One region of the Streptoverticillium reticulum genome, then DNA from elsewhere that is predicted to be linked to it. Evidence: riboswitches for the same ligand, from Rfam matches in the RefSeq annotation. Region 1 holds a riboswitch; each other region holds the start of a gene.
The links. Region 1 has a riboswitch for cyclic di-AMP ahead of ACMATS_RS10555 (M23 family metallopeptidase). Riboswitches for the same ligand answer to the same signal wherever they lie in the genome.
Positions count from the first base shown of each region.

Region 1 (2,191 bases):
CTGCCTCGGCGGCACCCTCACCTCCCGCCTGGACCGGGTGCTGCGCGAGGAGAAGGGCTACACCTACGGCGTGCGCGCGTTCGGCCAGGTCCTGCGCTCCGGGCCGGACGGGACGGGCGCCGCCATGCTGGCCATCAGCGGCTCGGTGGACACCCCCAACACCGGTCCCGCGCTGGAGGACCTCTGGACGGTGCTGCGCACCCTCGCGGCGGAGGGCCTGACGGAGGCCGAGCGGGACGCGGCCGTGCAGAACCTCGTCGGCGTCGCACCGCTGAAGTTCGAGACGGCGGCCGCCGTCGCGGGCACGCTGGCGGACCAGGTCGAGCAGCACCTGGCGGACGACTTCCAGGCGCGGCTGTACGAACGCCTCGCGGACACGGGCACGGTGGAGGCCACGGCGGCCGTCGTGAGCGCCTTCCCGGCCGACCGTCTGGTGACCGTCCTCGTCGGCGACGCGGCACAGATCGAGGAGCCGGTCCGGGCGCTGGGCATCGGCGAGGTGACCGTGATCCCTGCCTGACGGATCGTCAGAAAAGAGCGCAGCGAGGGAGGTGCGCGGGTCCACAGGGGCCCGCGCGCCTCCCTTATGTCCAATTTCGGGCAGAGGTTGCATGTTGGCGGTGTGGCGTACGTCATAAAACCCGGCTTCTGTTTGCCGTTCGAATCTGACGGCGATTAGCGTCGGGGCGGCAGTCCGTCAGACCGGAACCGCAACCGCGGCTCCCGGACCGCCATCGCCGAGTCCCCGTACGGCGCGAGCCAGGGGAGCCGGGGAACCACCGTTCCCTTGGGGTGAATCGGGTCCCTCTCGCGAGGGAGCCGTAGGAGACCTTCCTGCTCCGAACCCGTCAGCTAACCCGGTAGGCGAGAAGGAAGGAAAGGAAAAAGCCTCAGCATGGCGTTCACCCGTCCCACCGGGAAGCACCGCCGTCCGAGCCGCGCCGTCCGTTCCGGCGCCAACGTCGCCGGCATAGCCACCCTCACCATGGGCGGTGTGGTCGCGGGCTTCGCCGCCCCGGCGATCGCCGCCGCGGACGAGGCGCACCGCACCGAGGACACCGGCCTCACCCAGGCCATCGTGATGAGCGACGCCATCTCCGGCAACGTCGACGCCCAGGCCCAGACGCAGCGCAGCGCGGCCGACGAGGCCAGCGTCCGGCAGCAGGCCGAGAAGGACGCCAAGCAGCGGGCCTCCGAGGCCAAGAAGCGCGCGGACGAGGCCCAGCGCAAGGCGGACGCCGAGCGCGCCGAGAAGGAGCGCGCCGCCCGCGAGGAGGAGCGCAAGCGCCTCAACCTCTTCGTGATCCCGATCGACGGCTCCTACGTCTCCACCCCGTACAAGGCCTCCAGCGGCCTGTGGTCCTCCGGCAGCCACACCGGCGTCGACTTCCATGCGGAGTCGGGCACTTCGGTGCACGCCGTGGGCGCGGGCACCATCGTCGAGGCGGGCTGGGGCGGCGCCTACGGCAACAACATCGTCATCAAGATGAACGACGGCACGTACACCCAGTACGGCCACCTGTCGTCCATCGGCGTCTCCGTCGGCGACACGGTCACCGCCGGTCAGCAGATCGGCCTCTCCGGCGCCACCGGCAACGTCACCGGACCGCACCTGCACTTCGAGGCCCGTACGGCCCCGACCTACGGTTCGGACATCGACCCGGTCGCCTACCTGCGCTCCCACGGCGTCAGCCTGTAACGGCCCGCTCCGCAGACTCTCGGGACCCCGGCTCCGGCCGGGGTCCTTTGCGTCGGCGTGCGGCCCGGCTGGCCAAAACATTTCCATGGCGACGGCGGCGCCATCGGAAACCGGATGCGATTGCCATAGAGTCGCCGGACATGAACGGAGACGGCGGAGAGACGCGCGAGGGCAGCCGCATTTCCCCGCACGCGGTCTGCACCGCGATCCGCGACGACATCGTCTCCGGCACCTTTCCGCCCGGCAGCCGGCTCATCGAGGAACTCCTCGCCCGCCGTTACGGCGTCTCCCGGGTCCCCGTGCGCGAGGCCCTGCGCACGCTGGCCTCCGAAGGCTTCGTGACCACCCGCCGGCACGCCGGGGCGTGCGTGGCCGAGCCGACCGCCCAGGAGGCCGCCGACCTGCTCGAAGTACGGGCCCTGCTGGAACCGTTGGGCGCCGCGCGCGCCGCGCAACGCCGCACGGAGGCGCATCTGAAGGTGCTGCGCGGCC
Region 1 is NZ_CP179755.1:2,365,754-2,367,944, reverse strand. It holds gene ACMATS_RS10560 (M16 family metallopeptidase) at 1-520, shown strand, start outside; cyclic di-AMP (ydaO/yuaA leader) riboswitch at 726-882, shown strand; gene ACMATS_RS10555 (M23 family metallopeptidase) at 896-1,699, shown strand; gene ACMATS_RS10550 (GntR family transcriptional regulator) at 1,840-2,191, shown strand, end outside.

Region 2 (2,191 bases), 4.9 Mb from region 1:
GCAGTGCCGGGTGACGGGGCCAACCCCTGGCAGAGCGCGCCCCTGACGACGGGAGCGGTGTGGTGAGGGGTGTACGGGGTGCGGCGGTTGCCGTGGGCGTGCTGCTGCTGGCGGGACTTGCGGGCTGCTCGTCTTCCTCGTCCGACGAGGGAGACGGTCCGGACGAGGAGGCGACGGCATCTGCGCCTGCACCTTCGGCTCCCGTCTCCGGGGAGCGGTGGCAGCCGAAGCCGGGCACGCGCTGGCAGTGGCAGCTCGACGGCAAGGCCGACACCTCGGTGGACGTGCCCGTCTACGACATCGACGGCTTCGAGAACGATGCCGCGACGGTCGCCGGGCTGCACGCCCGCGGCCGGAAGGTGGTCTGTTACTTCAACGCCGGTGCGTGGGAGGACTTCCGGCCCGACAAGAAGGCCTTCCCCAAGAGCGTCCTCGGCGCGAAGAACAAGGGCTGGGAGGGCGAGAAGTGGGTGGACATCCGCCGTCTCGACGTCCTGAAGCCCATCATGGCGTCACGGATCGAGATGTGCCGGAAGAAGGGCTTCGATGCCGTGGAGCCGGACCTGACGGAGGGGTTCCGCAACTCCACGGGCTTCAAGCTGACCGCGGACGACCAGCTGGCCTTCAACCGGATGCTGGCGAAGCTCGCCCACGACCGGGGCCTGTCGGTGGCGCTGAAGAACGACCTGGAGCAGATTCCGCAGCTGGTGGGCGACTTCGACTTCGCAGTGAACGAACAGTGCGCGCAGTACGGGGAGTGCGACCGCCTGACCCCCTTCATCAAGGCGGGCAAAGCGGTCTTTCATGTCGAATACGACCTGAAAACCGAGGAGTTCTGCGACAAGACGACCCGGCTCGGGCTCAGCTCGATGCAGAAGCGACTGGGGCTGGATGCGTGGCGCAAGCCGTGCTGATGGGGCGTCTGTTGTAGGGGTGGTTGCAGGTACGGGACGGAAGTGAAGAAGTTCACAGAAGCCTCATTCGGCTCTGTATTCGAGTGGTCGGTGGTGCAGGATCGACGCTCGAACATGAGACCCCGTCACCGAGGCGGGCCACCCGGGCGGACGCCGAGTCCTGCCACCGCACCGGGTGCGGAACCGATTCGACGGACCGGCAGGAGCGGGAGACCCAAGCACGACGGACCACGATGGCGGTGGTCCTTGGGGTGAAGCCACGACCGTGGCCGGGCACCTTCGTCCAGCCCGAACCCGACAGGTCATCTTTCGCAGGCGGCTGACGAAGGGCTTCGGCATGTCTGCAATGCCTTCTGCACTGCCGCGCATATCCGCGCGCATCCCCGTTCTCGCCGCCGCCACCGTGGCGGCATCGGTCCTCCTGCCGGGCATGGCCCCCGGCGCCCAGGCCGCCACCCCCGGCGAACAGGCCCTCAAGGTCGCGGCCGCCAAGCAGGGATCGCCCTACCAGTACGGCGCGACCGGCCCGAACCGCTTCGACTGCTCGGGCCTGACGCTCTACTCGTTCAAGCGGATCGGCAAGAGCCTGCCGCGCACCGCGGCCGACCAGTACAACGCGACCCGCCACCTCTCCGCGGGCTCCCGCCAGACCGGCGACCTGGTGTTCTTCCACTCCGGCAGCAACGTCTACCACGTGGGCATCTACGCCGGGAACAACAGGATCTGGCACGCCCCCAAGCCCGGCACGACCGTCCGCCTGGAGAAGATCTGGACCGGCAGCGTCTGGTACGGCCGCGTCAGGTGACGGCACCGTCCAGGTAGACCCACTGCCCGTCCTCACGGACGAACCGGCTCACCTCGTGCAGGACGTCCTGGTGCCCGCGCTCGCTGTAGTGGGCCCGGAACTCGACGGTGCCCTCCTGATGGAACGCGCTGCCGCCCGTCGTGGCCAGGACGTCCAGCCCGGTCCAGCGCATCTCGGGATCGAGGTCGAGGTCGCCGGGCCGGGTGCTGGAGTGCCAGCTGCGCAGCAGGTACGCGGTGTCGTGGACGACGAAGGCGCTGTAGCGCGAGCGCATCAGGCGTTCGGCCGTGGGCGCGGACTTCTGCCCGCTGTGGAAGGCGCCGCAGCAGTTCTGGTAGGCGTCGCCGAGCCCGCAGGGGCAGGGCGAGTCGGGGCCGACGGCCGGCCGGGGGCGTGCGCTGGATCTGGACATCCCCCGATTGTGCCGGACGGGAACCCGTTCGGCCGCACGCCGGCCCGCGGCTGTCCGGCT
Region 2 is NZ_CP179755.1:7,305,475-7,307,665, forward strand. It holds gene ACMATS_RS33285 (spherulation-specific family 4 protein) at 1-66, shown strand, start outside; gene ACMATS_RS33290 (endo alpha-1,4 polygalactosaminidase) at 60-914, shown strand; cyclic di-AMP (ydaO/yuaA leader) riboswitch at 1,094-1,247, shown strand; gene ACMATS_RS33295 (C40 family peptidase) at 1,261-1,719, shown strand; gene ACMATS_RS33300 (YchJ family protein) at 1,712-2,131, opposite strand.
Region 2: it holds a riboswitch for cyclic di-AMP, as region 1 does, so the genes downstream of both, ACMATS_RS33295 (C40 family peptidase) here and ACMATS_RS10555 (M23 family metallopeptidase) in region 1, are expected to answer to the same signal.

Region 3 (2,191 bases), 1.2 Mb from region 1:
ATGCTCGGCACGCCGGTCGACGACACGGCGGCCAACGACGTGATCGCACAGCTCACGCACCTCGAACACGCGGCGCCCGAGCGCGGCATCTCCCTGTACGTCAACTCGCCCGGCGGCTCCTTCCCCGCCATGTGCGCCGTCTACGACACGATGCGCTTCATCGGCTGCGACATCGAGACCGTCTGCCTCGGCCAGGCCGGCCCGGTCGCGGCCGTGCTGTGCGCGGCCGGCACCCCGGGGCTGCGGCTGGCGCTGCCGCACGCCCGGTTCGTCGTCCAGGAGCCCGAACTCCCCGAGCCCGTCCAGGGACAGCCCTCCGACCTGGCCCTCCACGCCGAGGAGGTGCAGCGCCACCGCGACAGCCTCGTGGGGATGCTGGCGCTGCACACCGGGCAGGGCGAGGAGCGGATCCGGCGGGACATCGACCGCACGACCGTCTTCGACGCCGCGGGCGCCGTGGCCTACGGCCTGGCCGACCACGTCGTCGTGAACCGCGGCCGGCAGTCCGCGCAGCCCGGGGCCAGGTGAGGCGGATGTGGCCGCCGGAACTGCCGCCGCTGCCCGCGCTCACCCGGGCCGAGGGCGAAGTCGTGGACCGTTATCTGGAAGTACTGGATCTCCTCGGCCGGATCAACCCATCGCGCACGCGCCACACGTACGGCGGGCTACGAGCCGCGCAGACGCTCGTGGTCGCGGCCACCGGACTGCGGGACGCCCTCGTCCTGATGTACGAACGGGGCGAACGCGAGGTGCATTCGGGCACGCTGGCGCGGGCGTTGCGGGTCCTCGACGGTGAACGCCGGGCACAGAAAGTGATGTTGCCGCCCTCGGGGGCGAGCGGATGAGCGAAAACCTTCAGGACCCCATTTCCCGCCGACGGCGTAGGGAACCGTAGACGGGCGGCGGTGATCATTCCGATCACCGCGCGCACGTCGCGCTCGCGGGCGGAATCGCGCCGCAGGTGACGGTCTCAGCACGGATTTTCCGCCATGGTCAAACCGCCCTGCGTCCACCGGAATTGCCCAGAGGTGACGAGGCTCACATAGCACGGTTTCCGCTCGGCGTGGCCGTCACCTCTGCGTCAAGATCCCTCCGACGACAAGACCCCGCCACCACGGCGGGGCGGTCCGGGCGGACGCCGAACCCTGCCGCCGCCCGGGCGACCGGTCGACACGAGTGCACCGGCAGGGATGGAGGACCCGAGCACGACGGGACGGCGGGACCGTCCCTTGGGGTGAAGCCGCCCAGGCGGCCGGGCATTCTTCGCCTGCCCGAACCCGACAGGTCATCCTTCACAGGCGGCTGACGAAGGGTTTGGCATGGGCGCTCACAAACGTCCTTCAAGGCTGTCGAGGGGTAAAACCGCATCGGCCCTGACCCTCGCCGCAGTCGGAGCCACGATGTTCCTGCCTGGCGGCGTCAACAAGGCCGACGCCTCGACCATCTCCGACCGGGCGCTGCAGATCGCCGAGTCCAAGGCCGGCGCCCCCTATCAGTGGGGCGCGACGGGACCATACCGCTTCGACTGCTCGGGGCTGACCCTCTACTCCTTCAAACACGCCGGCAAACAGCTGCCGCGCACCGCAGAGGACCAGTACAACCGCACGGAGCACATCCCCGCTTCGGTTCGTGAACCCGGGGACCTGGTCTTCTTCCACCACGGCGGCTACGTCTACCACGTGGGCATCTACGTCGGGGGCGGCAGGATCCTGCACGCCCCCCACACCGGCTCGGTGGTCCGCCTCGAACACATCTGGACCAGGAACGTCTGGTACGGACGCGTCGACGACTGAGAAGCGACGGGGAACGACGGCACTCCGGGGCGCGCACCGCGGGCGCGCCCCGGACGCACGGATCACGCGATCACACGGATCAGGCGGCGGAAGCCGTCCACGGCAGGCGGATCCACACCGTCTTGCCCCCGTCGGGGGTGGGGGTGACGGAGAGCCCGCCGCCGCGCTCCAGGGTGAGGGCGCGGACGATGACCATGCCCCGGCCGTTGTCCTGCTGAACGGCCACGGGCAGCCGCCGGGGGTGGCGCGGGTGACTGTCCGTGACGCCGATGCGCAGCTGCTCCTCCCGCTCCAGCCGGACCTCCACCGTGAAGGTGGGCGACTGGCCCCGGGTGTGCTGCACGGCGTTGGTGACGAGCTCGGAGACGATCAGCCGTACCGCGTAGGCGGCGTCGGAG
Region 3 is NZ_CP179755.1:1,169,874-1,172,064, forward strand. It holds gene ACMATS_RS05305 (ATP-dependent Clp protease proteolytic subunit) at 1-528, shown strand, start outside; gene ACMATS_RS05310 (hypothetical protein) at 534-845, shown strand; cyclic di-AMP (ydaO/yuaA leader) riboswitch at 1,127-1,316, shown strand; gene ACMATS_RS05315 (C40 family peptidase) at 1,320-1,793, shown strand; gene ACMATS_RS05320 (ATP-binding protein) at 1,873-2,191, opposite strand, start outside.
Region 3: it holds a riboswitch for cyclic di-AMP, as region 1 does, so the genes downstream of both, ACMATS_RS05315 (C40 family peptidase) here and ACMATS_RS10555 (M23 family metallopeptidase) in region 1, are expected to answer to the same signal.

Region 4 (2,191 bases), 2.6 Mb from region 1:
GTGTGTGCTGGAGTTCTGCAGCACGAGCCTAACGGGCCCCGGAGGCTGCGCCCGCCCTCGGCCCGCGACCCGTGCCGAAAATTGGCACAAAAGCCGAGATCACGGGGCGAATGGCCGGTGCGTTCGCCCAGCGGGGGCGTGATCTTGCGCAGGTCCCGGAACGGCGGAGCCCCGCTCCGATGCGGCTCGGGGGGAGGACGCATCGGAGCGGGGCGGTCCGCTGGGCTCACAGGGTTCAGCTGAGGTGCAGCTTCTGGCCCGGGAAGATCAGGTCGGCGTTGTCGACGATGTCCTTGTTGCGGTCGAAGAGCTTCTCCCAGCCGCCCTTGACGTGCTGGGCGTCGGCGATCGTGCCGAGGGTGTCGCCTTCCTTGACCGTGTACTCGCCGTCGCCCGTCTTGACGTCCTTAGCCTTCGGGGCGGCGTGCTTCGGCGTGTACTGCTTCGCCGGGGTCTCCTCGGACGAGTCGTCGTCGGAGGACTCCTGCTGCGGCTTGGCGTGCTTCGGGGCGGCCTGGCGCTCGCTGCGGTCGGCGTGGCTCTTGCTCGACCAGTTGTTGCGCTCGGACTTCGAGGACTTCGACGAGGACGAGGAGTCGGAGGTGTCGACGTCGGCCTTCGCGCCGCCGGAGGTCAGACCGCCGGCACCGGCGCAGCCCCAGGCGCCCGGGCCCTGCATGGCGAGCAGCTTCTCGGCGGTGGCGATCTGCTGGCTCTTGGAGGCGAGGTCGGCGCGCGCGGCGTACTTGGTGCCGCCCGCGGCTGCCCAGGAGGAGTTCGAGAACTGCAGGCCGCCGTAGTAACCGTTGCCGGTGTTGATCGACCAGTCGCCACCGGACTCGCACTGGGCGACCTTGTCCCAGGTGGACACCGAGGCGGCGTTGGCGGAGGTTGCGACCATCAGCGGGGCGGCAACGGCGACGCCGGTGACCCCGGCGAGCGTGACGATGCGGACGGCCTTGGACGGACGGCGGTGCTTGCCCTTGGACATGAGTCGTTTCCTCACCGGCGCCTACGAGGTGAGCTGTCGGGTTCGGGCTGTGAGTTTGCCCGGCCCAGTGGCTTGCGCGCACCGGGCTTCACCCCTAGCCGCTCCGGCTTCCGGCTCTCACCGGCGGCCGTTGCGGCGACCTACCTTGGTTCCCCCGCTCCTGCCTACGGCGCTTGCGCGACGGTTCCCGCGGCCGTCGGCAGGATTCGGCGTGACGACCGTGGTGCTCGCGATGGCGAGCGGTGATGACGGTAAACACAGGCGGCCGACGGGTTCAAACCCCTCTTTTCAGCCACCACTGACTGCAGTTACCCCTGGGAACCTGACATTTCCGCAGGTGGGAGGCGGTGCGCGGAGAACGGACCGAGGCCGTCCAGCCAAAAGTCAACGAGACCCTTGTCTCATTTTCCCGCGTGAACGGACATTCGACCCGAACTGCCGCACTACCGGCCCAGATCGAGGCGCTGACCAGGCTGGATGAGGTCGGGATCGCTTCCGACGGTGTTTTGATTGTTCTCGTACAACGAGTGCCAACCGCCCTTCACCGAATGGTCTTCCGCGATGGCTGACAGGTTGTCACCGGGGCGCACGGTGTAGTCGTGGTCGGAGGGGCCACCGGTGCGGGCGTCCGAACCTCCGCGCGAAACACGTCCGTCGTCGCCGGAACGGGGCGGCTCCGCACGGTGCTTGCCGTTGCCGGAGTCGATGCCCCCGGTGCCGGGGCCGGAGTTCGACGGAGCGTCGGACGGGGTGCCGGACGGCGTGCCGGGCAGGGACGGGTGCGGGTTCGCCGGGTCCGTGGAGGGCGTGCCGGACGGGGTGCCCGAGGGCGTGCCGGAGGGCGCCGTGGAGCCCGTCGACGGCGCGGGGGCCGGGTCGTCCTTGCGGTGCCTGCCGTGCGACCGGTCGTCGTCGGAGGGCGAGGGCGACGGGGTCGCCGGGCTCGTGGAAGCGGGACCACCGGGCGTGGCCGTGCCGGGCGCCGGCTTCGCGTCCCCGGACGCGCCGTCGGACGGCGCTGAGGACGACGGCTCGTGCACCGGCGGAGCCTTGCGCTCCGGCGCGGGCGCCCTGGATGCCGGGGTCTGGGTGGCACCCGGGTCCACCTGCGGCGCCTTGCTCCCGCGGGACAGGCCCGCGCTCGCGCCGCAGCCGCCCCAAGCGCCGGGGCCCTGGCCGTCGAGCATGCTCTCGGCGACG
Region 4 is NZ_CP179755.1:4,975,583-4,977,773, reverse strand. It holds gene ACMATS_RS22755 (transglycosylase family protein) at 236-991, opposite strand; cyclic di-AMP (ydaO/yuaA leader) riboswitch at 995-1,173, opposite strand; gene ACMATS_RS22750 (transglycosylase family protein) at 1,435-2,191, opposite strand, start outside.
Region 4: it holds a riboswitch for cyclic di-AMP, as region 1 does, so the genes downstream of both, ACMATS_RS22755 (transglycosylase family protein) here and ACMATS_RS10555 (M23 family metallopeptidase) in region 1, are expected to answer to the same signal.